2 linked regions of the Rhizobium lentis genome follow. The protein of the gene in region 2 interacts with the protein of the main gene of each other region in a pairwise test. Links are inferred from orthologs where the notes say so. Each region holds a gene or a part of one and is shown on either strand. Other genes may lie near its edges.

The links.
Region 1: the proteins of J0663_RS28535 (region 2) and lysA interact in binary tests that used the Escherichia coli proteins (3 or more experiments, as listed by UniProt). The link is inferred for Rhizobium lentis from one-to-one orthologs.

The regions. Positions count from the first base shown.
Region 1 is NZ_CP071454.1:1,435,931-1,451,473, reverse strand. The notes cover bases 7,334-10,148. They hold lysA (diaminopimelate decarboxylase), read right to left. Parts: upstream 9,468-10,148; coding sequence 8,199-9,467; downstream 7,334-8,198. Other genes in these bases: argH (argininosuccinate lyase), read right to left, coding at 9,824-10,148; lptM (LPS translocon maturation chaperone LptM), read right to left, coding at 9,479-9,673; J0663_RS06920 (TIGR02302 family protein), read right to left, coding at 7,334-7,931. In the rest of the region: J0663_RS06955 (lysophospholipid acyltransferase family protein), read right to left, coding at 1-590; J0663_RS06950 (YdcF family protein), read right to left, coding at 680-1,396; J0663_RS06945 (cell division protein FtsX), read right to left, coding at 1,464-2,483; cell division ATP-binding protein FtsE, read right to left, coding at 2,476-3,135; J0663_RS06935 (hypothetical protein), read left to right, coding at 3,342-3,986; hpt (hypoxanthine phosphoribosyltransferase), read left to right, coding at 4,120-4,662; J0663_RS06925 (response regulator), read left to right, coding at 4,792-5,151; more of J0663_RS06920, read right to left, coding at 5,280-7,333; more of argH, read right to left, coding at 10,149-11,227; thiol:disulfide interchange protein TlpA, read left to right, coding at 11,254-11,916; J0663_RS06895 (3-hydroxybutyryl-CoA dehydrogenase), read right to left, coding at 12,094-12,975; J0663_RS06890 (electron transfer flavoprotein subunit alpha/FixB family protein), read right to left, coding at 13,125-14,054; J0663_RS06885 (electron transfer flavoprotein subunit beta/FixA family protein), read right to left, coding at 14,080-14,829; J0663_RS06880 (rhomboid family intramembrane serine protease), read right to left, coding at 15,015-15,543. UniProt on the Escherichia coli protein: Specifically catalyzes the decarboxylation of meso-diaminopimelate (meso-DAP) to L-lysine. Is not active against the DD- or LL-isomers of diaminopimelate.
Region 2 is NZ_CP071457.1:50,164-65,828, reverse strand. The notes cover bases 4,826-7,762. They hold J0663_RS28535 (response regulator), read right to left. Parts: upstream 6,669-7,762; coding sequence 5,982-6,668; downstream 4,826-5,981. Other genes in these bases: J0663_RS28530 (efflux RND transporter periplasmic adaptor subunit), read left to right, coding at 6,875-7,762; J0663_RS28540 (HAMP domain-containing sensor histidine kinase), read right to left, coding at 4,826-5,979. Also shown: J0663_RS28560 (acetyl/propionyl/methylcrotonyl-CoA carboxylase subunit alpha), read left to right, coding at 1-1,829; J0663_RS28555 (MaoC family dehydratase), read left to right, coding at 1,829-2,281; J0663_RS28550 (HpcH/HpaI aldolase/citrate lyase family protein), read left to right, coding at 2,278-3,114; J0663_RS28545 (efflux transporter outer membrane subunit), read right to left, coding at 3,127-4,578; more of J0663_RS28540, read right to left, coding at 4,681-4,825; more of J0663_RS28530, read left to right, coding at 7,763-7,975; J0663_RS28525 (efflux RND transporter permease subunit), read left to right, coding at 7,975-11,130; J0663_RS28520 (c-type cytochrome), read left to right, coding at 11,542-12,072; J0663_RS28515 (ribonuclease activity regulator RraA), read right to left, coding at 12,093-12,812; araD (L-arabinonate dehydratase), read right to left, coding at 12,827-14,569; J0663_RS28505 (enolase-like domain-containing protein), read right to left, coding at 14,652-15,665. UniProt on the Escherichia coli protein: Response regulator member of the two-component regulatory system CpxA/CpxR which responds to envelope stress response by activating expression of downstream genes including cpxP, degP, dsbA and ppiA.

The sequences.
Region 1 (15,543 bases), on a different replicon or contig from region 2:
TAGCGACGGATGCTGCGCCGCGGCCAGAAGAGGCCGGGATGCATGGCAACGGGCACGACGGGAATGCCAAGGTCGCGGTACATGCGGGCGATGCCGTATTTATAGAGCGGTTCCGCGCCCGGCGGACGGCGCGTGCCCTCGGGATAGATGATGAGCTGGCGGCCGGTCGACAGCTCCTCCCTGGTGCGTTTCAGCACTTCCACCATCACCTTGCCGCGGGCGCCGCGATCGACCGGGATCATGCGCTGCTTCTTCGCGTACCAACCAAAGAGCGGGATCCACATCAGCTCGCGCTTCAGGATGTAGACCGGGTCCTTGAGCCTGGGCAGCAGCGCATAGGTGTCCCAGAAGGATTGATGTTTCGGCGCCAGGATGTAACTGCCGTCCGGCAGGTTTTCCAACCCCTCGATCTCAAAAGTCGTGCCGATGATCACGCGCATGAGCCAGTGGTTGGAGCGGGCCCAGTTCTTCGGGATTTCATAGGCGGTCAGGCGCGGCACCACAAAATAATATGGCGAGAGCACGATCATCCGGATGATGAGGTTGGCATAGAAGATCGTGTTGAAGATGACGGAACGCAGGGCGATCATGAAATTTTCCCGAGGCATGCTCACGCGACCCGGCCTACACGATATTGCCCGTCATAAAAAGCGTTTGATGATGCGTCAATGCAAAAGCGTCAGTCTGCGGCCGAGACATTTGCCGAGCGCAGCCCGGTATGGCGGCCGAAGCCGGTGACGTTGCGGGCGCCGGTTAATAGCACCTTTGCATATTCGGCGAGCATGACCCGCATCGCGTTGGGGTCGGTGAACCAGTTGCGGGTCTTCAAATCCGAATTGACCACCGGATAGGGGATGAACTCGATGTCCGGATCGACATAGGAGAGTTCTGCGAGGGTCCGCGGCATATGATAATTGTTGGTGACAACGAGGACGCTTCTGTATCCCTTGGCGTGGATCCAGTTAGAGGTCTCCTCGGCGTTGCCGATCGTGTCTATCGCGTCATGGCCGATATCGACGCAGCAGGAGAAAAGATCGGCCGGGCTTTGCGTCATCTTGCGAATCTGCGCCGTCGTCGTTGTCGGGTGGACGCCCGAGATCAGCAGCCGTTTGCCGGCGCCCTTCTGCAGCAGTTCCACGGCCTGATCGATGCGCTGGTAGCCGCCTGTCAGCACGACGATCGCATCCGCCTTCGGTTCGACGGGGGGCTTCAGAGTTGTGACGGAATCGGCAAATCGGAGGAAGCCGCCGAATAACAGGGCGACCGCCAGAACGCACCCAAAGCCGCACCAACGCAGCAGACGGCGGATCGGGCCGCGCCGCGGCGGCAGGCCCGCCGGACGATCAAGCTCCGGGTCCTGGCGAATCGGGTTGCGTGTCGTATGGCCCATGGTCATGAATCGTGATTATACGCTGATTGCGGCGCGGAACAGACGCTTTCATCACAAAATGGCATGACCACGATCAACTGGCGATGCCGTCGGTGCGCGTCGGGTCCGAACGCAATGTGTCGATTTCATAGATCGTGCGCATGACGGTGAGGCGTGCCGTGACGGTCGTCAGGAGCGCGATGACGATCATCGTCGCGAAGATGCCGGCATAACCGAGCACGCCGACCGAAAAGGTGCCAAACAACGCGGTCGCCTGATCCGTTTCCGGCGTCGCGAGCGTGCGGCTCTGCCAGAAGCCGGCGGTGGCGAAGAAAAGAGCGGCAAGCGCGCTGCCGATCGCCGAGCCTTTGAGGCTGATCTTCAGGAAATGCTTCTGAAATTCGGTGGCAACGAAGGAACTCTCGGCGCCGACGAAATGCAGCACTTCGACGATGTGGCGATTGCCCGACAGCGCGCCGCGCGTGGCGAAGACGACGGTCAGCACCATTGCCGAGAAGACCAGCAGCAGGACTCCTGTGCCGATCAGCACGGTCGTGTGCGCCATGGAGACCAGGCGATCAACCCAGGTGCGGTGGTCGTCGAGGCTCGCCTGCGGGATGCTGTCCTTGAGGAGCCCCCGCATCGCATCGAAATCCGGCGGATTGCTCTCGTCGATGGTGATGACGACGAGGCGGGGAACGGGCAGATCCTTGAGGTCGAGACCGGGGCCGAGCCAGGGTTCGAGCAGGCGGGCAGTTGCCGCCTCGTCGACGATCTGGCCGCTTTTGGTGCCGACGAAGGTCAGCGCCAGGTCGCGCGCCTGCGTCAGCGCCTTTTCCATGTCGAGATTGTCGTCCGGCTTGATCTGGATGGTGATCTCGCGGGAGATCTGGCTCTCCCAACTTGCCGCCGTCGAACGCACCATGCTGACGCCGCCGAGCGTCAGGCAGGCGAGAAAGGCCATGATCGATATGACCACCATCAGGGCGTTGCCCTGGATGTTGGAGGGCGGCAGGATCGGCGCGGTCGGGCGCACGCGCATTTCCGGCCGCTTCGGCTGGGCGGCAGCCTGGGCCGGCGCCTTCTCTAGGTTGCTGGACGGGGGCTCAGTCATAGATATCGAGGTGCCCCCCCGAGAGGATCATGCGCCGGGCTTCCACCTGCTCCATCAGCGCCAGGTCATGAGTGGCGATCACGACCGCCGTCCCAAGTCGATTGAGTTCGAGGAATAGATTGAGCAGCCGCCTGGCCATCGGCGGGTCGACATTGCCCGTGGGTTCGTCAGCCAGAAGGACTTCCGGCCGGTCCATCAGCGCGCGGGCGATGGCGGCGCGCTGCTTCTCGCCGCCCGAGAGCACCGGCGGCAGCACATTGATGCGTTCGCCGAGCCCGACCCATTTCAAGAGTTCCAAAACGTCGGTTTTGTAGGAGCTTTCCTCCTTGCCGCGCACCCGGAGCGGCAAGGCGACATTCTCATAGGTGGTGAGATGGTCGAGCAGGCGAAAATCCTGAAAGACGATGCCGACGCGCCGGCGCAACAGCGGCAGTTCGGGCCTGGGAATTTCGGAGATGTCGCGCCCGAACATGCGGATCAGGCCCCGCGTCGGCTGCAGTGACATGAACAGCAGCCGCAGCAGCGAGGTTTTGCCGGCGCCGGATGGGCCCGTCAGGAATTGAAAGGATTTCTTCGGAATGTCGAAGGTCAGGTCCCGGAGGATTTCCGGGCCCATGCCGTAGCGCAAACCGACATTCTCGAAGTGGATCAACGGGCAGCTCAGTCTGTTCTTGGTTTCACCGCGCGACTTGTTAACCAACACCGTTAACAGCCGGTAAATTTTGCCGGAAAGACGCCCGTTTGATGGCAATCTTTGCGAAGCATTAACCATTAAAATTTACGACTGAGGAGGATTCGTTTCAATGCCAAGATTTCTTGCAGCATCGAAACCATGTGGACATCTGCGAGGCAGCCACCATGGAAGCATCCTCCTTCAGCCGTCGGACGCCGGGTCAGACCTATGATTTCCTGCCGCCGGAGCCTGCCCGCCGACAGTACCGCACGGCACGTCCTGCCGATATTTCCGACGCCGAATTCGTGACGGTGGGCAAGGCCCGGCCAAAGGAATTCAGCGCCAGGATCCATAACGACAACCGCAGGCGCATGGGCGCCGCACAGCCGTCGCTCCTGTCGGCGACGGTTGCTTCCGCGCTGCGGACGGCGGAATCCTGGCTGCAGCGTGCGTCGCTGCAAAGCTTCGCAATACTGGTGCTGGCGCTTGCCGTGCTCGTCTTCGGTCTCACAGGCGGCTTTTCCGGCCTTTCCGCCGAGGGAGCTTCTTCCGGAGCGCCGCTGCATTTCACCCATGTGACGGTGACGCCGCGCGATGCGAACGGCATGCGTGTGCTGGTTATTAACGGCATCATCGAAAACGAAAGCGGCACCACGCAGACGGTGCATCCGATCCGCGCCGATCTCGTGACCGATGAGCGGCTGACGGCAAGCATCGTCATCGATTCGCCCGCCGACGTTATCTATGCCGGCCAAAGTCGCGGCTTCTCGGCCCGCGTCCAGCATGCCGGCGGTAAGATGCCGGAGGTCAGGCTTTCCTTCCTGCCGTAGCGCAGCGGAAGGCGTGACGACCGGCTTGCCGGCTATAGAATGCACCAATCGCGTTAATTTCATGCCATGCGAGGCTGTTTCGGGCCGGCATATGTGCTAACGGCTTACCTTCTTTTTCATGGAGCAAGCCTTTATGCCTGTCGTGCGCGGAAAAAACATCGAGCCGCTTTTCACCGCCGAGCAGATCGCCGAGCGCAATCATGCGATGGCGCGAGAGATCGCCAACGGTCCGACCAAGGACCTGCTCGTCATCGCCGTGCTCAAGGGCTCCTTCATCTTCGCCGCTGACCTGATCCGTGCCCTGCATGACACCGGGCTTGCACCGGAGGTCGAGTTCATCACGCTGTCGAGCTACGGCAGCGGCACGGTTTCGCAGGGCGTGCGCATCGTCAAGGATATCGACAGCGACGTGCACGGCCGCGATGTGCTGTTGATCGACGATATCCTGGAGTCTGGCCGGACGCTGCTTTTTGCCAAGGAACTGCTCTTCGAGCGCGGCGCACGCAACGTCACGATCGCCGTGCTGCTCGACAAACGGGTCAAGCGTAAGGAAAAGTTGGAGGCCGATTATGTCGGCTTCGAATGCCCTGATTATTTCGTCGTCGGCTACGGCATGGACGTTGCCTATGCGTTTCGCGAATTGCCCTTCGTCGGCGTGGTCACCGGCGACGCCTGAGACAGGGTCAATCTATTGCCGGTGAAGACGGGTTGTTAACCATTCCGTCCATCGCTTCGCCATCTTTACCGATCGAAAAGGAAAGTCTGGTGATTTCCGTCGCGGGGCTGAAGACGGAGCAATGCACATATGGCAAGAATTCTGATTACGGAAGACGAGGACTCCCTGCGGTCTTTCGTAGCCCGGGCCCTCAGGCTCGACGGTCATGAGACCGATGAAGCGGCGGATGGCGCCGAGGGACTGGAAAAGCTGAAAGACGGGGGCTACGACCTGCTGCTTTCGGATATCCGCATGCCTGTCATGGACGGCATCGAACTTGCTCATCAGGCGAAGGACGCTTTCCCCGGCCTGAAGATCCTGCTGATGACCGGCTATGCCGAACAGCGCGAACGGGCCGACGATCTTGCCGAAAAGATCATCGACGTTGTCGCCAAGCCATTCGCGCTTCCCGATATACGCAAGGCGGTTGCCCGGGCGCTCGTCGCCTGAAGCAAGTCGCGCAAAGTGCACAGCGGTTTTGCGACCACAACATGCGAAAACCAAAGACTAAAGCGCGGGCCAAGCGAATCTGAAGATCGCGACGCGCTTTAGAATCCAACCATAAGGCGGTATAAGGTCTACTGGATGTCCAGCAGCCGCTCGAGATACCGCCGTTCCATCTCCTGTGGCGGATTGTTGCCGAGTTTCTCGCGGATCGCGTCAAGGATTTCTCGTGCTCGCTGAACGTCGATTTCGTCAGGCACCTTCACGTTGTTGTCGCCGAAGTCCGGTCCCTGGGTCTGGCGCAGCCGGCCGAGCGGATCGCGACCGTTCTGCTCGCCCTGTCCCACCTGGCCGTTCGGACCTTGCCCCTGTTGGCCTTGCTGCGCCTGCATCATTTGGTTCATCATATCGCGCGCACCCTGGCGAAGTGCCTCCAGCGCGCGACCCTGGCCTTCGATCGCCGGCTGGCCGCGGCCCTGGCCGAGTTCACGGCCGGCGCCTTCCATTTCGCGCTGCGCCTGGCCGAAGCCCGGACCTGGCTTCATGCCCATCTCGCCGAGGCTCTTCTGCAATTCGCCAAGCTGCTTGCCGAGCGCATCCTGGCGGGAGCGCAGCTGTTTCAGCGCCTCGCGCAGTTGCTCTGCCGTCATCTGGTCGGAGGGTTGCTGGCCTTCCTGGCCTTGGCCCTGTTGCTGATCCTGCGGTTCGCCCTTCTCGCCGGGAAGCATATCGTCGAGCAACGGATCGTTCTCGCCCATCTCGGTCTCGCCGCGCTGCATGCGATCCTTGAGCTGCTGATCAAGACGGAAGGTCTCTTCCATCAGCTTCTGCTGGTCGCGCAGGATCTCCCCGAGTTTGTCGATCTGCTTTCGGGCTTCGCTGTTTTCCTGGCCCTGCTGGCCGCGCTGCGGCCGGCCCGCCTGCAGGTTGTTCATCATGCGCTGCAGTTCCGACAGCATCTGCTGGGCTGCGTCACGGTTGCCGGAGCGGGCGAGATTTTCGATCTGATCCATCATCCGCTCCAGATCCTGCTGGCGCAGGATGTTCTGTGCGTTCTGGTTCGGCTGCATCGGCGCGTTCTGCATGCGCTGGGCGAGCTCGCTCAGATAGTCCTGCATCGCCTTGCGCAACTCGTCCATCAGCTTCTTGATCTCTTCGTCGGGCGCGTTGCGGTTCAACGCGTCGGCGAGGTTCTGCTGGGCCTGGCGCAGCTTGCGCTCGGCAAGGGAAAGATCGCCATCTTCCATGCCAAGCGCGATCTCCCAGAGATATTGGGCCGTATCCTTCAGCGCTTCTTCGCCCTTTGCGAGCTTCATGCGCGTCAAGGCGGATTGCAGCAGCAGATAGTTGGTCAGCTTGGGGATGGTCTCCTCGGGACGGATGGTCAGCGCCTCGTTCAGGGCGATAGCCTGCGGCATCTTGCGCGTATCGAGCGCGAAAACCTGTCGTTCCTCGGCAACTGCTGCGGCAAGCGGTTCGTTGAAGGGCCGCGACGGCAGCGTCATCTCGTGCGGCGGGCTGCGGCCGGTCTGGCCGGCGGCATCCCTGGCGACGAGCGTCACGCGAACGCGCTTGCCGGCAAGTGGATGTTCGGTCAGGTTCCGGCTGGTCACGCCCTTCGCATCGCGGGCGTTGCGACGGGGGATATCCAGCCGGTATTCCGGCAGCGGATAGAGCGGCGTCGCGGTCGGATCGGTTTCGACCGGAACGATCTCGGCATGCGCTTCCTGCACGCCGTAATCGTCCTTGACGGTGAAGCCGATCTCAAGCGCGCCGTTGACGCTGGGCTTCGGTAAGCCGTCGAAAGCGATTTCCGGCGCCTTGTCGGGAAGGACATCGAAGCTCCAGCGGCGGCCGTTGACTTCGAGCGTGCCGTTCTCCTCGAGCTTCATCACATGTGTCTGTGCGATGGCAGCCTGGCTGGCTGGTGCAGCATCCGGCTGATCGCCAGCGGTCACCAGAGTCTGCTGCGGCCTTGCATCCGCCTGGACGGCAATGTCCTGCGCCTCACCATTCGCCTTGCGGAACACGACCTTTTCGGCCGTTTTTCCGCCGCTGACGCGTACGGTGAGACCGGAAAACTGCGGTATGCCGATCGGCGCCTGTTCACTCCCGTCGGCGGTCAAATAGACCGGTGCGCGACCGGTGTAGGAGGGTGGTGTTACCCAGGCGTCGATGCGCACGGCCGGATCGACCGTCACCTGCTCGGGGGCTGCCTGCAATGCATCGCCGATCGACCCGCCGTTGATCGACAGCGAATAGGCAAAGGCCGTGACCAGAAGCAGCGCCGGAACGGCGCGAAGGGCGAAGCGGTCATGTGCGGCGATATCCGGCCTCGGCATGCCTGTGTCGAGCGCTGCAATTTTTTCGGCCATGCGCACCTGGTGCTCGCGCCAAAGCGCTCGGGCAAAGGGCGTATCGAAGGCTGGTTCGTCTTCCTGGACGGTGACCGGCTGGTGCGGCAGGCCATTGCGCTCTTCCAGCAGGCGGTCGGCTTCGGCGACCTTCGGCCAGCGCAGATGGCGGAAGGGAAGCAGCGAGACGAGTAAAGCGAGCGCGAAGGCGATCAGCAAGACAATGCGCAGCCAGTCGGGCACGTTGCGGAAGAGGCCGAACCAGGAGGCGGAGAGATAAAAGGCTGCGACCGACAGCACCGGCAGCAGCGGCGGCAGCAGCTGCTCGCAAAAAAGCACAATGCGCGCCAGCAGGCGCTTCGTCGTCACCAGCCGGGCAAGCGCAGGGCGGAGCGCAAATGCACCTTTCCTCTGCCTGAAAGGGCTCATCATCGGTCCGGTCTCCGCGATCTGGCGTTCTGAAACAGAGGGCGCTTCCGGCGATTGTCGGGCAATACGCTCATGAACGAAAGGATAACACTCTTTGTGGCGAAGGCGAGGGCGAGCGGCCGGTAATACCGGCTTTTCACGTTTATTCGCCAAAAAGTGATGGCTGCTTTAAGCGCGCCGCGATCTTTCAGACTGCTCCCCGCGCTTTAAATTTTTGTTGTACGCATGTCGCGTGATCGCAAAATCGCTGCACCGATTTGCGCGAGGCGTTTAGTCGAGCCAAGCAGGAACCGAGTCGAGGCTGATCAGCTCGGCATAGGTCCTCCGCGGCCGAATCGCATGAAAATCGCTGCCCTTGACCAGAACTTCGGGCACCAGCAAGCGGCTGTTATAGGTGCCGGCCTGAACGGCACCATAGGCTCCCGCAGTGCTGACGGCCATCAGGTCGCCTGGCTTCGGCATCGCCATTTCGCGGTCGAGCGCCAGATAATCGCCGGTCTCGCAGACGGGACCGACCACGTCGGCGCGGATGCGCGGCGCGTTTGCTGCCGAAATCGTCACCGGACGGATCTCATGATAGGCCTCATAGAGCGTCGGGCGGATGAGGTCGTTCATCGCGCCGTCGACGATGACGAAGGTCTTCTCGCCGCCATCCTTCACATAGAGGACTTCGGTCACAAGGATGCCGGCATTGCCGACGATCAGGCGGCCGGGCTCGGTAATGATCTTGCAGTTCAGATCGCGCAGCTGGTGCTTGACGATTGCCGCATAGGCGTCCGGCAGCGGCGGCGGATTGTTGTCGTCCTTGTAGGGCACGCCGAGGCCCCCGCCGATATCGACGTGATGAATGGTGTGGCCGTCGGCGCGTAGCGTCGCGACGAGATCGCGCAGCAGCTTGAAGGCGTCGTCGAAGGGCTGCAGCTCGGTGATCTGACTGCCGATATGCATGTCGATGCCGCTGACCTCGATGCCGGGCAGCCTGGCGGCATGGGCGTAAATAGCGCGGGCCCGTTCCCAGGAAATACCGAACTTGTTTTCCTTCTTGCCGGTCGAGATCTTCGAATGCGTCCTGGCATCGACGTCGGGATTGATGCGGAAGGAGACCGGCGCTTTTTTACCGGCGCTGACGGCCCGCTGGTTGAGGATTTCGAGTTCGGGTTCGGATTCGACGTTGAAGCAGTAGATGCCGGCCTCGAGAGCGAAATCCATCTCGGATGGAGTCTTGCCGACGCCTGAAAACATGATGCGGCTCGCCGGAATGTCGGCCGCGAGCGCGCGGCGCAGCTCGCCTTCCGAGACGACGTCGATGCCGGCGCCGAGGCGGCCCAACGTCTTCAGCACCGCCTGGTTCGAATTCGCCTTCATCGCATAGCAGACCATCGAGTCCATACCGGCGAAAGCATCGGAGAAGACCCGGTAATGGCGCTCCAGCGTCGCGGTGGAATAGACATAGAAAGGCGTGCCGACCGCCTTGGCAATCTCCGGAACGGGGACATTTTCGGCATACAGGACGCCGTCGCGGTACTCGAAGTGGTTCACGGGCCTATGCCTTAAAGAAGAGGATCGAGGAGGAAGGGCTTGTCGACGGTCCCCGGCTGTTTCGTCGGCTTGGATACGTCGCCTTCCTTGGTTGCCGCGGCACTCGGCGGATCGAGATCACCTTTGCGACCACATCCGGCAACGGCAAGGCCGACGACGGCGAGAACCACCGTCAGGCGGATGAGATGCGGCAAGCTCTTCTGCATATATACCTCTTCTGCGGCATAAGGTGGACATCGTTCACATCGCACGACGGACATCTTCATAGCGAAGTTTATCCGCCTTGTGCACCCTGATTGTTGGACGTGTGCGCGCTTGCCGTAAGGGCGTGGCGGCTCTCCGCCTCGCCCGTTATCTCAGTTGCGGGCGCGCCAGAAGGCGATCTGCCGGCGCACTTCGGAGGGTGCCGTGCCGCCGAAGCTCTTGCGGCTGGCGACGGAGGCCTCGACGGTCAAGACGTCATAGACCTTGTCGGTGATCGCGGAATGGATCGCCTGCAGATCGGAGAGCGGCAGGTCGGCGAGGTCGCAGCCCTTGCTTTCGGCGAGCGCCACGGCTCGGCCGGTCACGTGATGGGCATCGCGAAAGGGCAGGCCCGCTTCGCGCACCAACCAGTCGGCAAGGTCGGTCGCCGTCGAGAAGCCGGAGCCGGCCGCCGCCTTCATGCGCTGGGTGTTGACCGTCATGTCGCGCACCATGCCGGTCATGGCAGCGATGGCCAGTTCCAGGCTCTCGGCCGCGTCGAAGACCTGTTCCTTGTCTTCCTGCATGTCCTTGGAATAGGCGAGCGGCAGGCCTTTCATGATCGTCAGCAGTGCAATCAGCGAACCGTTGATGCGGCCGGTCTTGGCGCGCACCAGCTCGGCCGCGTCGGGGTTCTTCTTCTGCGGCATGATCGAGGAGCCGGTCGAGAAGGCGTCGGACAGGCGCACAAAACCGAATTGCGGGGTCGACCAGATGACGATCTCTTCCGCCAGGCGCGACAGGTGCATGCCCGTTATCGCGGCGATCGACAGAAACTCGATGGCGAAGTCGCGGTCGGAGACCGTGTCGATGGAGTTGCGGGTCGGTTCGCGAAAGCCCAGCGCCTTGGCCGTCATGTGGCGGTCGATCGGATAGCCGGTGCCGGCAAGGGCGGCAGCGCCGATCGGGCTTTCGTCCAGATGCTCGATGGCGTGGCGCACGCGCGAGCGGTCGCGGCCGAACATTTCGACATAGGCCATGCAGTGATGGCCGAAGGTGACGGGCTGGGCGGTCTGCAGATGCGTGAAGCCGGGCATGACGCTTTCGGCATGCTCCTCGGCACGGTCGAGAAAGGCGGCGATCAGGCTGGTCAGCATGCGTTCGGTCTTCTCGAGCTCTTCCTTCACCCAGAGGCGGAAGTCGAGCGCCACCTGATCGTTGCGCGAGCGGGCGGTGTGCAGCCGGCCGGCCGCCGGTCCGATCAGCGTCGCCAGGCGCGCTTCAATGTTCATGTGGATGTCTTCGAGCCGGCGTGAGAATTCGAAATTGCCGCTTTCGATTTCTGACAGGATCGTGTTTAGCCCTTGAACGATCTTGTCCTTATCCTCGGCCGAAATGATCCCCTGATGGGCGAGCATCGTCGCATGGGCGACGGAGCCGCGGATATCCTGGGCGAATAGCTTCTTGTCGAAACCGATCGAGGCATTTATCTCCTCCATGATCGCGTCCGGGCCGGAGGCGAAGCGCCCGCCCCACATCTGGTTGGAGGATTTAGTATCCGTGTTGTTCTCGGCCATGGGAGATGCCCGTCCTGGAGAATGAAATGACGACGAAAAAACCTTTCGGCCTGCCGTCCGTAAAACTGATCGCAATCGCCGCCGTTGCGGGCGTTGTTGCCGGTGCGGCAGCGGTATACGTGAAGGAGACGGGGATTGGCAATGGCGTCGGTGATACCGCTTCGGCCGAGTGTCCACTGGCGAAAGAGCGCACAGCCAATCTGACGCCGCTGATGAAGGGGCAGGTCGCCGCGATGGTCGCCGCCAGCGAGCCGCGCCAGCTGACTACGGTTTCCTTCAACGGTCCCGACGGCAAGCCGACGACGCTCGATTATTTTGCCGGCAAGACGGTGCTTCTCAACCTCTGGGCCACCTGGTGTGTCCCCTGCCGCGAGGAGATGCCGGCCCTGAACGCGCTGGAAAAGGACATGGGAAGTGACAAGTTCCAGGTCGTGACGGTCAATATCGATACGGGTGACGACGAGAAGCCGAAGGCCTTCCTCAGCGAAATCGGCGTCGATGCGCTGCAGCTTTACCGCGACAATACGATCGGCGTATTCAATAGCCTGAAGAAGGAAGGCCTGGCCTTCGGCCTACCGGTGACGCTGCTGCTCGACGACAAGGGCTGCCTGATCTCCGCCATGAACGGTCCTGCTGCCTGGGACAGCGAAGATGCAAAGGCGCTGATCAAGGGGGCGATAGGGTCGTAGCGAGGTTGGTCAAGAGTCTCCATCTCCTCTTATGAGGAAGACGCCGGCAATTCCAATCAGGACGCAGCATTGCAGCAGAAACATCGGTGTTTCGGTCGACATGGCGTTTCCTCCCGTTCTCGAAGGAAAGCATTTCGCGGGCGCTGGGTCCACTCGCCCGTTGTAATGATAGTCTGCTTAGCGGGTCGGGACCGGCACGTCGCCGCGATAATCGTAGAAACCGCGGCCGGATTTGCGTCCGAGCCAGCCGGCTTCGACATATTTCACCAGCAGCGGGCAGGGGCGATATTTCGAATCCGCCAGGCCGTCATGCAGCACCTGCATGATCGATAAACAGGTGTCGAGCCCGATGAAATCGGCAAGCTGCAGCGGGCCCATCGGATGATTGGCGCCGAGCTTCATCGCGGTATCGATGGCGTCGACGGTGCCGACGCCCTCGTAGAGCGTATAGATGGCCTCATTGATCATCGGCAGCAGGATTCGGTTGACGATGAAGGCCGGGAAATCCTCGGCGACCGTGACGGTCTTCTCCAGCGAGCCGACGAATTCCTTGGCGGCGGTGAAGGTCTTCTCGTCTGTCGCGATGCCGCGCACCAGCTCGACCAGCTTCATCACCGGCACCGGATTCATGAAATGTATGCCCATGAAGCGTTCGGCGCGGTCGGTGGCGGCAGCAAGCCGAGTGATGGAAAGCGACGAAGTGTTGGTGGCAAGCAGCGCTTCCGGCTTCATCACCGGGCAAACCTGGCTGTAAATCTTGCGCTTGACGCTTTCGTCTTCGGTGGCGGCCTCGATGACGAGATCGGATGGTGCGAGATCGTTGATATCGGCGGAGCCTGATATGCGCGACAGGGTCGATTTCCGTTCCTCATCGGTCATCTTGCCGTTCGTCACCAGGCGGGCGAGATTGCCGTTGATGGTGGCGAGGCCGGATTCGATGCGGTCCTGCGAGAGATCGTAGATGTGAACCCGGTAACCTGCGGCGGCCGAAACATGCGCGATGCCACAGCCCATCTGGCCGGCACCGATAATACCAATATTCTTCAACACCGCACTCATCTCCAAACCCCCGTGCGGCATTCGCCCCCGCGTTGCCGCATTATTTTAGCAATACTGCCGGACGACGGATCGTCCGGCAGTAAGTAGTAGACCGATAAGAGACAATTTTCCAGTCATTCGCAAGTGCGAAAGAAAGGCATTTGCCTCGCTCAGAGCGCCTTTTCGAGTTCCGGCAGGACCTCGAAGAGATCGGCGACGAGGCCGTAGTCGGCGACCTGGAAGATCGGCGCCTCCTCGTCCTTGTTGATGGCGACGATCACCTTCGAGTCCTTCATGCCGGCCAGATGCTGGATCGCCCCGGAGATGCCGGCGGCGATATAGAGATCGGGCGCCACCACCTTGCCGGTCTGGCCGACCTGCCAGTCGTTCGGCGCATAACCGGCATCGACGGCAGCGCGGCTGGCGCCGACGGCCGCCCCGAGCTTGTCGGCGACCGGCAGGATCACTTCCTTGAACTTCTCGGAGGAGCCGAGCGCCCGGCCGCCGGAGATGATGATCTTCGCCGAGGTCAGCTCCGGACGTTCCGAGGCCGACAGCGCATCGGAGACGAAACGCGACAGACCCGGATCGGACACCGCCGGGATCGCCTCGACGGCGGCAGAACCGCCTGCGGGCGCGGAGGCGAAGGAAGCGGTGCGCACGGTGATGACCTTCTTGGCATCGCTTGCCTGCACCGTCTGAATGGCATTGCCGGCATAGATCGGCCGCTTGAAGGTGTCGGAGGAAACGACCTCAATGATCTCCGAGACCTGGGCAACATTGAGAAGGGCTGCCACCCGCGGCAGCACGGTCTTGCCGACCGAGGTCGCGGCCGAGACGATCGTGTCATAGGAGCCGGCGAGCGAGACGATCAGGTCGGCGAGCGGTTCGGCCAGATTGTTGGCAAGCGCGTCGCTTTCGGCAAGCAGCACCTTCGAGACGCCGGAAAGCTTGGCGGCCGCATCGGCCGCAGCCCTGGCGCCCTTGCCGGCGACGAGAATGTGAATGTCGCCGCCGATCTGCGTTGCGGCGGTCAGCGCCTTGGTGGTCTGGTCGGAGAGGCTCGAATTGTCGTGATCGGCCAGAAGAAGAATGGTCATGATGGTTGCTCCTGTTCTTGCCCGATTACAGCACGCCGGCTTCGTTCTTCAGCTTGTCGACCAGCTCAGCGACCGACTTGACCTTGACGCCGGCCTTGCGGCCGGACGGTTCCTCGGTCTTCAGCACCTTCAGCCGCGGCGTCGTGTCGACGCCGAAATCGGCCGGAACCTTCTTCTCCAGCGGCTTCTTCTTCGCCTTCATGATGTTCGGCAGCGAGGCGTAACGCGGCTCGTTCAAGCGCAGATCGGTGGTCACCACCGCCGGCAGCTTGATCTCGATCGTCTGCAGGCCGCCGTCGACCTCGCGGGTGACGGTCGCCTTGCCGTCGCCGATCTCGATCTTCGAGGCGAAGGTCGCCTGGGGCATGCCGAGCAGCGCCGCCAGCATCTGGCCGGTCTGGTTGGAATCGTCGTCGATCGCCTGCTTGCCGGTGATGACAAGCCCCGGCTGTTCGGCTTCGGCGATCCCTTTCAGGATCTTGGCGACGGCGAGCGGTTCGACGGCATCGTCGGTCTCGACCAGGATCGCCCGGTCGGCGCCCATGGCAAGTGCCGTCCGCAGCGTCTCCTCGGCCTTGGCAGGACCGATCGAGACTACCACCACTTCCTCAGCCTTGCCGGCTTCCTTCAATCTCAGCGCCTCTTCCACCGAGATCTCGTCGAACGGGTTCATCGACATCTTCACATTGGCAAGCTCGACACCCGTGCCATCCGGCTTCACACGGATCTTCACGTTGTAGTCGACAACCCGCTTGACGGGCACGAGAATCTTCATGGGGGCCTTCCTTCAAGAGAAACTGGTTTCGCGAGGTTTTTAGGAAAATGCGCGCTCGAGCGCCGCTTCGATTGTCGAATGGCGACATGGATACGCGTTTTTCCTCCAATTACAACGCTCGCATACGCCGACAGGGATTTTGCTCCGGCAATATATGGACGTTTACGTACACGTCAATATATCTGTTAGCGGCGACCTCGGCCCCAGGGAAGACGCTGCACGGTGCGCCCGTCCATACCGGCGGCAGCGGCGCCGGAGTCGTCCCTTACGGCGCGGGGCGTTACGATTTGCCGGTCGAAGAGCGGCACGCCGGGACGGCGCAAAACGAGGATCAGAGCGGCACCTGCAAGGATGCCGCCGACATGGGCGCCCCAGGAAACGTCGCCATCCGGCGCAATCGCCAGCATGAAGAACTGTTGTCCGATCCACAAAAGCAGCGGCACGAAGGCCGGCAGCGGCAAGGGCACACGAAAAAATACGAGCACCCAGACCCTGACACGTGGATGCAGCATGACATAGGCGGCAACGACGCCTGAGATCGCTCCGGAGGCGCCGACCAGCGGCGCTTCGGACGTCGTCGTCAAAAAACCGTGGCAAAGGGCGCCGGCAGCCGCGCAAAGGAGGTAGAAAAGCAGGAAGCGCATGTGCCCCAGGGCATCCTCGACATTGTCGCCGAAGACCCAGAGGAAGACCATGTTGGACGCCAAATGCCAA
Region 2 (15,665 bases):
TCGCCCGCCGCATCATCCGCACGGCAAAGTCACTCGGAATCCGCACGATCGCCGTCTATTCCGAAGCCGATGCCGGCCTGCCCTTCGTGCGAGAGGCCGACGAAGCGGTGGCCATCGGCCCGCCGCCGGCCCGCGAAAGCTATCTTTCCGAGACCCGCATCCTCGACGCCGCCCGGAAAACCGGCGCCGCCGCGATCCATCCGGGCTACGGCTTCCTGTCGGAAAATGCCGACTTTGCCGAAGCGGTGGAGAAAGCCGGTATTCTCTGGGTCGGCGCGCCGCCGGCCGCCATCCGCGCAATGGGGCTCAAGGACGCCGCGAAGGAATTGATGCAGGCGGCAGGCGTGCCGGTGACCCCTGGTTATCTCGGGCCGGACCAGAGCGAGGCAAGGCTTGCGGCCGAGGCTGATGCCATCGGCTATCCCGTCCTCATCAAGGCCGTTGCCGGCGGCGGCGGCAAGGGCATGCGTCGCGTCGACCGTCCGCGAGATTTCGCGGAACTTCTCGCCTCCTGCCGCCGTGAGGCGGCCTCCGCCTTCGGCGACGACCGCGTTCTCATCGAACGCTATATCGCCAATCCGCGCCATATCGAGGTGCAGGTTTTCGCCGACCAGCACGGGAACTGCGTCCATCTCTTCGAGCGCGACTGCTCGCTGCAGCGCCGTCACCAGAAGGTCATCGAGGAGGCCCCTGCCCCCGGCCTCGATGCCGCCACGCGCGCTGCGATCTGCAAGGCGGCGGTGAAGGCGGCAAGAGCGGTGAACTATGTCGGCGCCGGCACCATCGAATTCATCGCCGATGCCTCGCAAGACCTGCATCCCGACCGCATCTGGTTCATGGAAATGAACACGCGCCTGCAGGTGGAGCATCCCGTCACCGAAGCCATATCGGGCGAGGATCTGGTGCTCTGGCAGCTGCAGGTCGCAAGCGGCGAGCCACTGCCGAAAAGCCAGGACGAGATCGCAATGAACGGCTGGGCCTTCGAAGCCCGGCTCTATGCCGAAAATCCCGCCGCCGGCTACCTGCCCTCGACCGGCCGGCTCGACCATCTCCGCCTGCCGCCAACCGTCCGCGTCGACAGCGGCGTCGAACAGGGCGATGAGATCACCGCCTTCTACGATCCGATGATCGCCAAGATCATTGCCCATGGGCCGAACCGCGAAGCCGCATTGTCGAAGCTCGCGGCCGCCTGCGCCGGCATCGAGGTCTGGCCGGTCCATTCCAATGCCGGCCTTCTCGCCCGCATCGCCGCCGACCCGGATTTCTACGCGGGCCGGATCGATACCGGGTTCCTCGACCGGCACGGCGAAAGCCTTGTGGCAAAGGAGCCGGATCAAACGGCAATCGACCGTGCCGCCACGGTGCTTTCGAGGAAAGTGGGCGATGATCCCTGGTCGGGGCTTTCCGGTTTTCGCATTGCTGGGCCAAGCGACAGCCGCGTGCGTGTCCGCATCGACGGTCACCTCTATTGGGGGCAGTCACGTCCGGAACTTGAGACAAATACGATCACGATTGCGGAAACGACGGTGCTTTTCGATGCTGGCAATGCCTGGGCGATCGGCCTGCCCGACGCAGGCGAAATCGAGGCACGTCAGGGTGCAGGCGACGGCGCGATCCTGTCGCCCATGCCCGGCCTCGTCATTTCGGTGGAAGTGACCGAAGGGGATCGCGTCGCCAAGGGGGATCGTCTGCTGACTGTGGAAGCGATGAAGATGGAGCATTCGCTTCGCGCGCCCTTTGACGGCCTCGTCGGAAAACTGCAGGTTTCCACCGGCGCCAGGGTCTCGGAAAACCAGCTGGTCGTCACCGTCATGAAGGGAGAGGACTGATGGCCGGACGCTATTTCGACGAATGGACGGTCGGCGACCGCATCGCCCATGAGATCCGCCGCACGGTCACCGAGACCGACAACCTGCTGTTCACGACACTTTCCCACAATCCGCAGCCGCTGCATCTCGATGCCGCTTATGCGGCCGCCACCGAATTCGGCCGGATCGTCGTCAACGGCACTTTCACCTTTGCGCTGACCGTCGGCCTTTCGGTCGGCGACACCACGCTCGGCACGCTCGTCGCCAATCTCGGCTATGACAAGGTGACGATGCCGAAGCCGGTCTTCATCGGCGATACGCTGCGGGTGGAAACGGAGGTGACGGAGCTGCGCCGTTCGAATTCCCGCCCCGATGCCGGCATCGTCACCTTCCGCCACGTCACCCTGAACCAGCGTGACGAGATCGTCTGCCGGTGCCTGCGCACCGCCATGCTGAAAGTGAGGCCGTCATGAGGCTGCGCTCGCTGCTCTTCGTGCCCGGTGACCGGCCGGAGCGTTTCGACAAAGCGCTCGCCTCCGGCGCCGATGCCGTCATCCTCGATCTGGAGGACTCGGTCGCGCCCGCCAACAAGCCACGAGCCCGCGAGGCCGTGCACGAGTTCACCCGGCGCCATACCGGTGAGAGCGCTCTGCTGATCCGCATCAATCCCCTCGCCTCGCCCGAATCCGAAGACGACCTGGCCGCTTTGAGCGGCCTTGATCCTTTCGCGATCATGCTGCCGAAGGCCGAGGGCGCGGCTTCGGTGCTGAAACTCGCAGGCTCTCTCGGCTCGGAAATCCCCATCCTGCCGATCGCGACGGAGACGCCATCGGCGATCTTCGAGATCGGCAGCTACCGGGATGTCGCGGCGAGCCTTTGCGGCCTGACCTGGGGTGCGGAAGATCTGCCCGCCGCGATAGGTGCCACAACTTCGCGCAGGAAAGATGGCCGTTATACACCGCCTTACGAGCTTGCCCGCTCACTCACGCTGTTTGCGGCCCATGCCGCCGCCGTTCCGGCCATCGACACCGTCTATCCCGATTTCCGCGATCTCAGCGGTCTCAGAGCCTACGTCGGTCGCGCCCGGCGCGACGGCTTTTCCGGCATGATGGCCATCCATCCAGGCCAGGTCGAAGCGATCAACCACGCCTTCACGCCTGACGCGTCCGAGATCGCCTGGGCGGAGAAAGTCGCCGCCGCCTTTGCCGCCAGGCCGGAGGCGGGCGTCATCCAGCTCGACGGACGCATGTTGGATTTGCCGCATCTCAAGCTTGCGCTGCGCATTCTGGAAAGCACCGGACGATAGCCCAACCTCGAATCAGCCCGATTTTGCAGTTTGCGTGGACGGGGAATGTTCCGGCTCGAGGTAACCGGCGCCGATGGCGACATAGAGGTCCACATAATCCTTCGCGACCTGCTGCACGGTGGCCGCAAGACTTTCCTGAGCATCTGAGACCGAACGTTGCGCGTCCAGAACGTCGAGCAGCGAGGAGGCGCCATCCTTGTAGCTGGTGGTCGAAAGCGCCAGCGATTCCTGCGCCGTCTGCACCTGCCTGCGCAACGGTTCCAGCGTCTGCGTGTCGCGGCGAACCGCCGACAGCGCGTTCTCGACCTCTTCGATCCCGTTCAGCACCGCCGCCTTCCAGGCGAGATATTGAGACTTCGCATCGGACTTCTCGATATCGACATTCGCCTGCAACTTGCCGCCGTCGAAGATCGGCAGGTTGAGCGTCGGCCCGAAGGACCAGCTGGTCAGGCTTGCGCCGCTGGCGCCCGATGATTTGACCCAGCTCGGCGAGATCGAGCCGGAGAGCGAGATCGACGGATAAAGCTCAGCTTCGGCAGCACCGATATCGGCAACAGCCGCCGCCAGCTCGCGTTCGGCTTTCCGGATATCGGGACGGTTGCGGATGAGATCGGCGGGAATACCGGCGCGAATGCTGCCGCGGAAAACCGGCTGGCCTGCGCTTTTCCGTAGCTCGTCCGTCAGCGACGCCGCCGGCATTCCAAGCAAGGTGGCGATGTGATGAGCCGACTCTGTAAAACTCTGTTCGAGGCCGGGAATGTCGGCCTTCGTCGATTGTACCAGCCCCTCGGCCTGAACGACGTCGAGACGGGAGGCCGCCCCTGCCTTGAGCTGTAGCTGCGTGAGTTCGTAAGTCTGCTGACGGGATTTCAAATTCGCCTGGGAAAGCGCAATGCGCTCCTGATAGTAGCGGGCGTCGATATAGCTCTCGACCAGGTCTTTCAGGAATGTGAGCTTCGCATTATCGGCCGTCGCATGGGCTGCCCCGAGGGAGGCGATGGCACTCTCCTTCGAGCGACGATACTGGCCGAAGACGTCGAGCAGCCAGGAAAGGCTGGCGCCGCCGCCTGTCGTGTTGGTGGCGCCGACCGTCGTGCGCAGCCGCCCCTTCTCGCCGGATACCGTGTGCGATGCGTCGACACTGAGGCTAGGCAGTCCGCCAGCGCCGGCAACCGTGACATTGGCGGCAGCCGCGTTGATGCTTTCGAGCGCCTGCAGCACATCAAGGTTCTCGTTGAGGCCATGGGCGACCAGCCCGTCGAGCTGCCTGTCGCGATAGGCCGTCCACCACTCAGCCGTCACGACACCGCCATTGCTCTTGCTGCCACCCTCTTCGAATCTGGCCGGCAGCGGCATCTCAGGGGGAACATGATCAGGGCCGCTGACGCAGCCCGCGAGCAGCAGCGTGAAGGCGGATGCGGCGTAGCGCAGCGATGAGAGTCTTGTGGAGAATGACGGATACACTGGCGAGCTTCCTGAACCGGGATTATGGGTTCAGGCTTAGCGGGGCCAGCGTTAACAGCGGTTAAGAAACTGTAAAGTTAGGTAAAAACGCAAAGGGCCGGATCAGACTTGATGATCAACCGAACCAGCGGGTGGCGGCCGCCGTGGAAGCTCGATCGTGATTGCCAGTCCGCCCCCGTCGGGCAAGGATGCATGCACCCGCCCGCCATGGCGCTCGACGGCCTGCCGGGTGATGGCGAGGCCCAGGCCGTATCCGCCTCTCGGCACCGCCTCTTTCCCGCGTGAGAACGGCTGGAAGATCCGCTCGAGTTCATCCCGTTTGACACCCGGCCCCTGATCGGCGACGCAGATTTTGAGGCGCTCGCCCGACGGCTCGCAAGACACGGATATGCGCGAATGTTCGGCCGTGTATTTGACGGCGTTGCGCACGACGTTTTCGAGCGCCCGGTAGATCAGCTCGCCTTCGACCTCGGCGCGGAAGGCGCCGTCGACACTCTTTGTAATCGACACATCCCGCGTCTGAGCTTCGAATGCAGCGTCGCCGAGGATTTCGTTCAGCAGTTCGACGACATCCAGGGTCTGGGTTTTCAGCGGCAGGCAGGATCCCGCGGTCAGCTTGGCAAGCGTCAGAACCTCGCCGACCAGCGCGTCCAGCCGTTCGACCTCCCGGTCCATACGATCCACCATGGCGCCAAGTTTCGCCGGGCTCTGCCGGAGCACGCCGACGGCGGCCTGCAGGCGCGATAAGGGCGAACGCAATTCATGGGAGACGTCGTGGAACAGCCTCTGCTGCGCATCCTGAAGCTCCTGAAGCCGCGCGGCGGTGGAATCGAAGTCATGCGCCAGCGCGGTGACCTCGTCCCTGCGGCCGGCCATCCGATCGCCGATGCGGACGTCGAAGCGGCCATGGGCGAGCGCGCTCAGGCCATCGCGAAGGTGCACGACAGGCCGAATGAGATAGCGGGCGAGCGCGGCGGCGGCGACGGTACTCGAAACGAAAATCGAGAGCCAAGGCACCAGCAGCGCCAGGTTGTCCACAACGTTGAAAAGGAAGCTCGGTTCCGGCGCAACGGAGATCCGGTAGCAAATTCCGTCCTTCAGGATGGACTTCGTCTCTGCCGAACTCTCGTCCGCGCAGACAAACGACTCCGTGCTTTGCGAGAGACTCAGGCCCAGCGGCACCGTCTCCTCGCTTGTGCGGATGAAGCGCGCGGCAGCGTCCTCACCATCCCTTGCAAGCACATTCGCCGTCAGCGTCAGAATGAACGCTCGCTCCTGATACTCCCGATCGCGGCCGGGGGGCGGGATCTCAAAGACGTTGACGATCACGATTATGACGGTGAGCGTCATTGCAAGCGTCAGCCAGATCGTCGCGAAGAACTTCCAGAAAAGCCGGGGCATGGTCAGTCCACGAGAAGTTGGTAGCCCTGGCCGCGGACGGACTGGATCCAGGATTGCCCGTCCTCCCTCAGTCCGAGCTTCTGGCGAACGCTGCTGATATGGACGTCGATACGGCGATCGAACGGGGTCAGCGGCTTGCCGAAGGCCCGCTTCGAAATCTCCTGCTTCGACACGAGCTGGCCAGCGCTGCGGGCAAGCACCTCGAGCAGGCTGAATTCGGTGCCTGTGAGATCCAGGATTTCTCCGCGCCATTCGGCGATCCTGCTGCCCGGATGGATCACGAGCTGCCCCGCCCTGATCGTGTCGGTGGACGCGCCGGTCGCCGGCTGACCGGCGCGACGTAGGATGGCCCGCAACCGCGCCGCCAGCTCGCCCGGCGAGCACGGCTTCGGCACATAGTCGTCGGCCCCGAGATTGAGACCCGATATCCTGTCCACGTCATCGCCCCTTGCGGTCAGCATCAGAACGGGAACCTGGCTAAGCTTCCGGATCCTCTGCAGGACTTCGATCCCGTTCATCCGGGGCATCATGATGTCGAGCACAATGATATCGACCGTATTGCCGGCAGCCGCCGCAATGGCGGCGCGACCGTCCGTATCCGTCACGACGTCATATCCTTCCTCGACCAGATATTCCTGCAGAAGCGTCGTCAGCTCGGCATCGTCGTCGATGAGGAGAACCTTGTTCATTTGCGTTATCCGTCATTAAACCGGCCAAGCCATACAGCACATACGCGCTCACCCGGCCAAGTTTTACCTAACTTAACACTAACTTGACCGCGCTTAACGTTCGCACCGCTACTTATCCTGCCATGACATCGACGCGCACCAGAAACGGGGTTGCCTCGACATGGGCGGCACTCGTTCGTCGCCTTCGCGCGGATTCAAAGGCATCGATGCCTTTGACCACAAGGAATGCTTTGTTGAGAAAATCATCCAGAATGTTTGCCGCTGCGCTTGTTGCTGCAGTTCTTGTCTCCCCCGCCCGTCTTGTCATGGCAGAACAGGCCGCCGCGACGGCGCTCACCGTCTCCCTGACGGCGCCTGCGCAACGCGAATGGCCTGAGACCGTTCCCGCGAGTGGGTGGCTGAAGCCCTGGCAAGAAGCGATCATCGCCTCTGAAACGAGCGGCCTGCGCATCACCGATGTCCTGGTCGATGTTGGCTCCGTGGTCACCAAGGGAGAGACGCTCGTGCGGCTTTCCCAGGAGAGCGTGCTTGCCGATCTGCGCAAGCAGGAGGCGGCCATTCAGACCGCCAAGGCCAATCTTTCGAAGGCCAAGGCCAATGCCGACCGGGCGCGGCAGCTGCGTCCTTCCGGCGCCCTTTCCGACGAGAAGATCGTCGAATATCTGGCCGACGAACAGACGGCGACGGCAAGTCTTACGTCCGAAGAAGCTGCACTCGACAGCGAGAAGATCAAGCTTGCGCAGACCACCATCACCGCGGTCGACGATGGCGTCATAACTTCGCGTTCCGCCAATCTCGGCGCCGTCGTCTCTACGGGCACCGAGCTGTTCCGGATGGTGCGCCAGCAGCGGATCGAATGGCAGGCTGAGGTTTCCGCCCGCTACCTCCCGCGCATTTCGGAAGGCTTGAGCGTTAAGATCAACGGGCCGGACGGCCAAGCCATCGAAGGCAAGGTGAGGCTTGTCGGACCTTCGGTCAGCACCGATACCAGCCGAGCGATCGTCTATGTCACGCTTCCAGCCGAAATGCGCCCGCGCACCGGGCTTTACGTGACCGGTAACATCGAACTGCAGGCCTCCCCGGCGCTGACCATTCCCGAAACGGCGATCGTTTTCCGGGACGGCATAAGCTACGTCTTCACATCAGGCGAGGACCAACGCGTGCAAAGGATCCGTGTGGAAACCGGTCGCCGCAACGACGGCGAGGTGGAAATCGTCTCCGGACTGGACCGCTCCTCGAGAGTAGTGAGCTCCGGCGGCGCGTTCCTGTCCGACAACGACCTCGTAAAGATTGCGGAGACAAACTGATGAATTTCTCAGCATGGTCGATCCGCAACCCCGTGCCATCAATATTGCTGTTCGTGATGCTTGCCGTCGGCGGGCTCTTAGCCTTCAAGCAGTTGCCGATCCAGAACTTCCCCGATATGGACCTGCCGACGATCACCGTCACCGCAACGCTCGACGGCGCAGCACCGACGCAGCTCGAGACGGAGGTCGCCCGCACCATCGAGGATAGTCTCGCCTCGCTCAGCTATCTTGACCACATCACCACGACCATTACGGATGGCACCGTCACGATCAAGGTCTCCTTCGAGCTTGAGAAAGACAGCGAAACGGCCTTGAACGAAGTCCGCAACGCCGTCGACGGCGTTAAAGGCGATCTGCCGGCGCAGATGGAAAGCCCAAGCGTCACCAAGGTCACGGTGCAGAGCTCCGCGCTTGTCACATATGCCATTCGCTCCACCGCTCTCAACGAGACAGAACTTTCCTGGTTCGTCGACAATGATCTGACCAAGGCGCTGCTGTCGGTGCCGGGCGTCGGACAAGTCAACCGCATCGGCGGCATCGACCGCGAGGTTCATGTGGATCTCGACCCTGCGACCATGGCTTCGCTTGGGGTCACTGCGGCGACTGTGTCATCGCAGCTGAAGGCCGTGCAGACGGATACATCAGGAGGTCTTGGCGAAATCGGCGGCACCCGCCAGACCTTGCGAACGCTCGGCGCCCTGCCCTCGGTCGAGGCGCTGAAGGCGCTCAGAATTCCGCTGGCGAACGGCCAGCAGGTTCGCCTCGACGATGTAGCATCCGTCACCGACAGTTTCGCCGAGCGGTCCTCAATGGCCTATCTCGACGGCAAACCGGTGGTCGCGGTCGAGATCAAGCGCTCGAACGGGTTTTCGGACAGTGGTGTAGCCGACGACGTCGACACGGCGATGAAGCAGTTTGCCCCCAAGCATTCCAACGTGCAGATCGAAGACGCCTACAGCACGATCGGACCGATCATCGAGAATTACGATGGTTCGATGCACATGCTGTACGAGGGTGCGATCCTGGCGATCATCGTCGTCTGGCTCTTCCTTCGGGACTGGCGGGCAACGATCCTGTCGGCCGTGGCGCTGCCTTTGTCCGTCATACCGACCTTCCTCGTCATGTACCTCTGCGGCTTCAGCCTGAATATCATCACACTGCTAGCGCTGTCGCTCGTGGTCGGCATCCTCGTCGACGACGCCATCGTCGAAATCGAGAACATCGCCCGCCATCTGCAGATGGGAAAGCGGCCGATCGATGCCGCCCTCGAAGCCGCCGACGAGATCGGACTCGCCGTCATCGCAACCACCTTCACGCTCGTCGCAGTCTTCCTTCCAACCGCATTCATGAGCGGCATTCCGGGACTTCTGTTCCGCCAGTTCGGGATCACCGCCGCTGTCGCCGTCCTCGCCTCGCTTGTCGTCGCGCGCCTGCTGACGCCGATGATGGCCGCCTATTTCATGAAGGCTGTCCCGCCGACCGAGGAAAGGGACGGCCGCATCATGCGCGCCTATATGGCAGTCGTGAAAACCGCCATGGACCACAGAAAGACCACGCTGGCGGCAACCGCCGTTTTGGTCGCGCTCTCGCTTTCCACCATTCCCTTGCTGAAATCAGGCTTCCTGCCCGCTTCCGACGACGCGCGAACCCGGATCACACTCACCATGCAGCCAGGCGCCACCATAGAACAGACCGACGCCGCGGCCAGAAGGGCAGCCGATATCGTCGGAAAGCTCAATGATGTTACGCGTGTCTTTTCCTCCGTCGGATCCGCATCCTCAGGCGACAGCCCCGACAGCAGCACGACGAGCGATGTTGGCTCCGCCACTATCGTCGCCGTCTTGTCGCCTATAGGCGGTCGTGACCGCAAGCAGTCGGAAATCGAAAACGACATCCGGCAGGCGCTCTCCCTGCTGCCCGGTGTGCGCGTGGAGGTCGGCAGCGGCGGCAACGGCACGAAGCTCGAGATCACGCTGGCGAGCGACGATGCGAATGTCCTCGACAGCGCCAGCACGGCGCTCGAGGAACAGCTCCGCACGCTGCAGGGTATCGGCGCGGTAACGTCGACCGCGGCGAGGCAGGCGCCCGAAATCCAGATCACGCCCGATTTCGCGCGTGCAGCAGCGCTCGGCGTGACGTCGACCTCCATCGCCGAGGCCGTGCGCGTGGCGACGAATGGAGAATATTCGGCCGACCTGTCGAAGCTCAATCTGCCGCAGCGCCAAATTCCCATCGTCGTCCGCTTCAGCCCCGAGACACGCACCAATCTGGACGACATCAAGAACATGCGGGTGGCGGGCACGAACGGCAATGTCGATCTCGGATCGATCGCGGATGTGACGATCGGCGGCAGCCCTTCCGAAATCGACCGCATCGACCGGATGCGCAATGTCACCCTTTCGGTCGAACTCAACGGCCGCATCCTCGGCGACGTCAACCGCGAGGCACAGGCGCTGCCGGCGCTCCAGCATCTGCCCTCGGGCGTCACCCTTGTAGAACAAGGCGAACTTCAGCGCAGTTCGGAACTGTTCCAGAGCTTCGCCCTTGCCATGGCGATCGGCGTGTTCTGTATCTATGCGGTTCTCGTGCTGCTCTTCCACGATTTCCTGCAGCCGCTCACCCTGCTGATGGCTCTGCCGCTCTCGCTCGGCGGCGCGCTCCTGCCGCTCGTTTTGACCGGAACTAGCTTCTCGATGGCGGCCGTCATAGGCTTGCTCATGCTGATGGGCGTGGTGGCCAAGAACTCCATCCTGCTCATCGAATATGCGATCATGTCGCGCCGCCAGGGCATGGCCAGGTTCGATGCCCTCGTGGATGCCTGCCACAAGCGCGCCCGGCCGATCGTCATGACCACCATCGCCATGGCTTGCGGCATGCTTCCGGTCGCTCTCAGCCTGACCGGAGGTGATTCCAGCTTCCGGCAGCCGATGGCGATCGTGGTAATCGGCGGCGTGATGATGTCGACGTTGCTCAGCCTCGTCGTCATCCCCGTCATCTTCACCTTCGTCGATGACCTGGACGAGGCGCTCAGACGGTTGCTGCGCCGGATCGGGCTGGCCCAGGAGATCGCCGAGGATAAACCGCAGGCCTCCAACGATCACGCGGCCATCGCCTTCCAGCCCGAGCAATCAAGGAGGGGGCACGGTCAGAGATGATCTCCGCTCCCCCTCTCGATTGGGCAGATGGTCCCGCGCCAGACAACGGTCGGTGACGGCAGCCTCTTCGGTGGAGTTCCTCCCCCCAGGAACAAAGCCGCGGGACGTGTTCCCCCGCAGGCGGCCACAAGCCGCCTGCGCGTCCTGCTATGCGTTCGACCACGGCCCCATCGCTTCGAAATCGGGCAAGGTGTCGCTGGTGGCCGACCGTCCCCGAGCGAAGCGATCGCAATCCGCCCCGTGCTCGCGAAAATACACGGAGACCTGCTCGTGTCGTGGCCCTTTTTCACCGCTGGCCTGGCGGGCCGCGCCCCATACAATTCCATAATTCGAAGTGGCTAATATATAGAATAACTTCATCGTGATATTCAGTCCTTCTCGGCTGCGAGCGGCTGTAACACGGAGGGTAAAATGTTTCGGTTGAGCGTTCGGCTCGCATTTTTGGCCGCTTGTGCGTTGGAGCTACCGTTGAGCATGGCAGCAGCGGCCGATGATCAGCAGATTGCGCGCGGCGAATATCTCGTCACGATTGGCGGGTGCAATGACTGCCACACACCGGGATATTTCTTCGGAAAGCCGGACGGCGGGCGATTTCTCGGTGGATCGGATGTTGGCTTTGAGATCCCGGGCCAGGGCGTTTTTGTCGGCCGCAACATTACGCCGGACAAGGAGACCGGCATCGGCAGCTGGACCAGGGAACAGATTGTGACTGCCCTTCAGACCGGCCAGCGGCCGGACGGTCGCGTCCTGGCGCCAATCATGCCATGGCATGCATTCGCGCAGCTCACCGACGAGGACGTGACATCAATTGCAGCGTTCCTTCAAAGCTTGAAACCGGTAACTAACCAGGTTCCCGGCCCCTTCAAGCCGGGGGAGAAGGTTTCAACCTTCTTGTTCCGGATCATGCCCCCGGGTGAAACCGCAGCCAGCGCGCCAAACTAGAAAGCGACGGATGCTGCGCGTCACCGGCCGCTCCTGGCGCGCCAGGCGGCGAATTCCTCGAGATTGCGCGGCTGCGTTGCCGGATAGAGACCGATGATCGATTGGCCAGCCAGCACGCGCTCGGTCACGAAGTCCTCATAGGCGGTCATTTCCACGGCCTCCTCGGCAATCTCGTCGGCAAGTTCCGCCGGAATGACGATCACCGCTTCGTCGTCGCCGACCATGATATCGCCGGGCCAGACCGCCACGTCACCGCAACCGATCGGCACATTGATGTCGAGCGCCTGGTGCAGCGTCAGGTTCGTCGGCGCCGAGGGCCGATTGTGATAGGCGGGAATCGCCAACCCCGCTATCTCGGGACTGTCGCGGAAGCCGCCATCGGTGACGACGCCGGCCACGCCGCGCACCATCAGCCGCGTGACGAGAATTGAGCCGGCTGAAGCGGCGCGCGGATTCTTGCGGCTGTCCATGACAAGCACGGCACCAGCCGGGCAGCTTTCGACGCAGGCGCGTTGCGGGTGTTCCGGATTGCGGAAAACCTCGAGCTTGTTGAGGTCCTCACGCGCCGGAATGTAGCGCAGCGTATAGGCCGGGCCGACCATATTGCGGCCTTTGCGGGCGACCGGCTGCACATCCTGGATGGTCTGGTTGCGCAGGCCACGCTTGAAGAGTGCCGTGCTGATGGTGGCGACGCTGACCCGCATGAGTTGGTCGCGCGTGCTGTCCGAAAGTGTCGTCATGCCTGCATCTCCTCCTAGAAAATGTCCGGTTCTCCGGCTGCCGCACCGAATTCGGGAAGCAGATAATCGAAATCGCAACCCTTGTCGGCCTGGCTGACATGGGAGGCGTACATCCAGCCGTAGCCGCGGCCGAAACGATCGGCGGGCTTCACCCAGGCGGCGCGGCGCCGGGCCAGTTCCGCCTCGTCGACCAGCATGTCCAGCCGGCGGTTCGGAATATCGATCCGGACGATGTCGCCGTTCCGCAGCAGGGCGAGCGGGCCGCCGACATGGGCTTCGGGCGCCACATGCAGCACGCAGGCGCCATAACTGGTGCCGCTCATGCGCGCATCCGAGAGCCGCAGCATATCGCGATGTCCCTGTTTCAGCAGCGCTTTCGGCATCGGCAGCATGCCCCATTCCGGCATGCCGGGGCCGCCGAGCGGTCCGGCATTGCGCAGCACCATGACATGATCAGGCGTTACATCCAGCGTCTCGTCCTCGACCGCCGCCTTCATGTCGGGATAGCTGTCGAATACCAGCGCCGGACCTTGATGGACATGGAAGCGCGGGTCGCAGGCCACCGGCTTGATCACCGCGCCATCGGGCGCCAGATTGCCCTTCAGCACGGCAAGCGAACCCTCCGGATAGATCGGGTTGGAGAGCGGCCGGATCACATCGTCATTATAGATCTTTGCGTCGGCGAGCGCCGCGCCCAGGGTTTCGCCCGAGACCGTCAATGCGTCGAGATCGAGCCGCTCGCGGATCTGCGACATTAGCGCCAGAAGACCGCCGGCATAGTAGAAATCCTCCATCAGATAGGTCTTTCCCGACGGACGCACATTGGCGATGACCGGAGTGACGCGGCCAAGCGCGTCGAGATCGTCAAGCGTCAGCGCGACCCCTCCCCTGCGCGCCATGGCCAGAAGATGGATGACGGCATTGGTCGAACAGCCGGTCGCCATGGCGACCGTCGCCGCATTTCGCACGGCGGCAGGCGTGACGATCCGGTCCGGCGTCAGCTCCTCCCAGACCATGTCGACGATCCGCCGACCGGTCTGGGCCGACATGCGGATATGGTTGGCGTCTGCCGCGGGAATCGAAGAGACCCCCGTCAGCATCAGACCCATTGCATCGGCAATCGCGGTCATCGTCGAGGCGGTGCCCATCGTCATGCAATGACCGTAGGAGCGCGCAATGCCGGCTTCGATGCCGGCCCATTCTTTGTCCGATATCGTGCCCGCGCGCCGCTCGTCCCAATATTTCCAGGCGTCCGAACCGGAACCGAGCTGCTGGCCAGCATAATTGCCGCGCAGCATCGGCCCCGCCGGCAGGTAGATCATCGGCACGCCGGCGCTGAGCGCGCCCATGATGAGGCCCGGCGTCGTCTTGTCGCAGCCGCCCATCAGAACCACGCCGTCGACGGGATGGGCGCGGATCTGCTCTTCGGTCTCCATCGCCAGGAGGTTGCGGTAGAGCATGGTCGTCGGCTTCATGAAGTTCTCCGACAGCGCCAGCGCCGGCATTTCCACCGGAAAGCCGCCGGCCTGCAGCACGCCGCGTTTCACGTCCTCGACGCGATGCTTGAAATGGGCGTGGCAGGGATTGAGATCCGACCAGGTGGAGAGGATGCCGATCAGCGGCTTGCCGGCCCAATCTCCGGTGTCATAGCCCATTTGCATCAGGCGTGACCGATGGCCGAAGCCGCGCAGGTCTTCGGATGCGAACCAGCGCGCCGACCGCAACTCGTCCGGTGTCTTGACGGCTTTCAACGACATGCCGATATGCCTCCAATATTGACATCGCCTGAAGTGTCCGAGGCCCGTAAGATACAGGCGCGCGCCTGAACGTCCATCGATGTCAAGAGAGCCGCTCCATCGCTTCGAAATCGGGCAAGGCGCCGCTGGCGTAGCCGACCGCTCCGAGTGAACCGCTGGCGATCCGGCCCTCGCGGATCGATAGGAGCGGCCCGTCGGGGCCCTGCTCGTAGAGATCGGGATGGGCTGCTGCAAAACGTGCCCGCTCCGCCTCCGGTGCACCCTGCATGCCGGCCACATAGTGATGGCCATTGCGCTCGACATGGGAGAGGCCGAGCGCGGAAACGAGGGCCAGATCCTGCTGCACGGCGAGCCCGGCCTGGCAGGTCAGATCCTCGCCCGAGAGGAAAAGCCCCGGCACACATCCCGTCCTGATCCGGATCGCCTTCAGGAGCGATCGGTAGATGCCCTTACAGGTTTTCGAGGAAACGCCGGTGTAACCGAGCACGCGGGCGCGGGCGAAGGCATCGTCGCCGTCGTCGCTCTCATCGATCAGGTAGGGCAATCGGGCCGCGAGATCTCCCAGCGGCGTTTCCATGGTGATCGCCCGCGAGAACGGCTGTTCGATGAAGGCAATGGCCGCGCGCAATCGCGACAGCCGAGGTATGGCATCGATCCGCGCCAGCAAGGCAGCGAGATCTTCCGGCGCGCGAAACTGTTCATTGCCATCGACCGTCACCCGATAGTCGGGCACGCGCTCCAGCACGGCGGCGATCCGCGCCAGGCGGTCGATATCGGCATCGATCGCGCCGGAAAGCTTGATCTTGAACCAGCGGTTGCCATAGCGGCTGATCACCGCTTCGAGACTCTCCGGCAGGCCATCCTCGACGGGATGGACGATATCACCCTCGGCGATCGGATCGAGAAGGCCGATCGTATGCCGTGCCAGGATCGAGCCGGCAGGGCGAAGGCCGGCGAGCGTGGCGGAGACAGCCTCCGCCTCGATATCGCCGGGCAGCATCGGGCCGCCGATGCCGACGAGGTTGCGGCGCACCGCATCGAAGAAGGAAAGTCCGGCAAGGCGGCAATAGGCGTCCAGCGCGGCGCGGGCGACGAG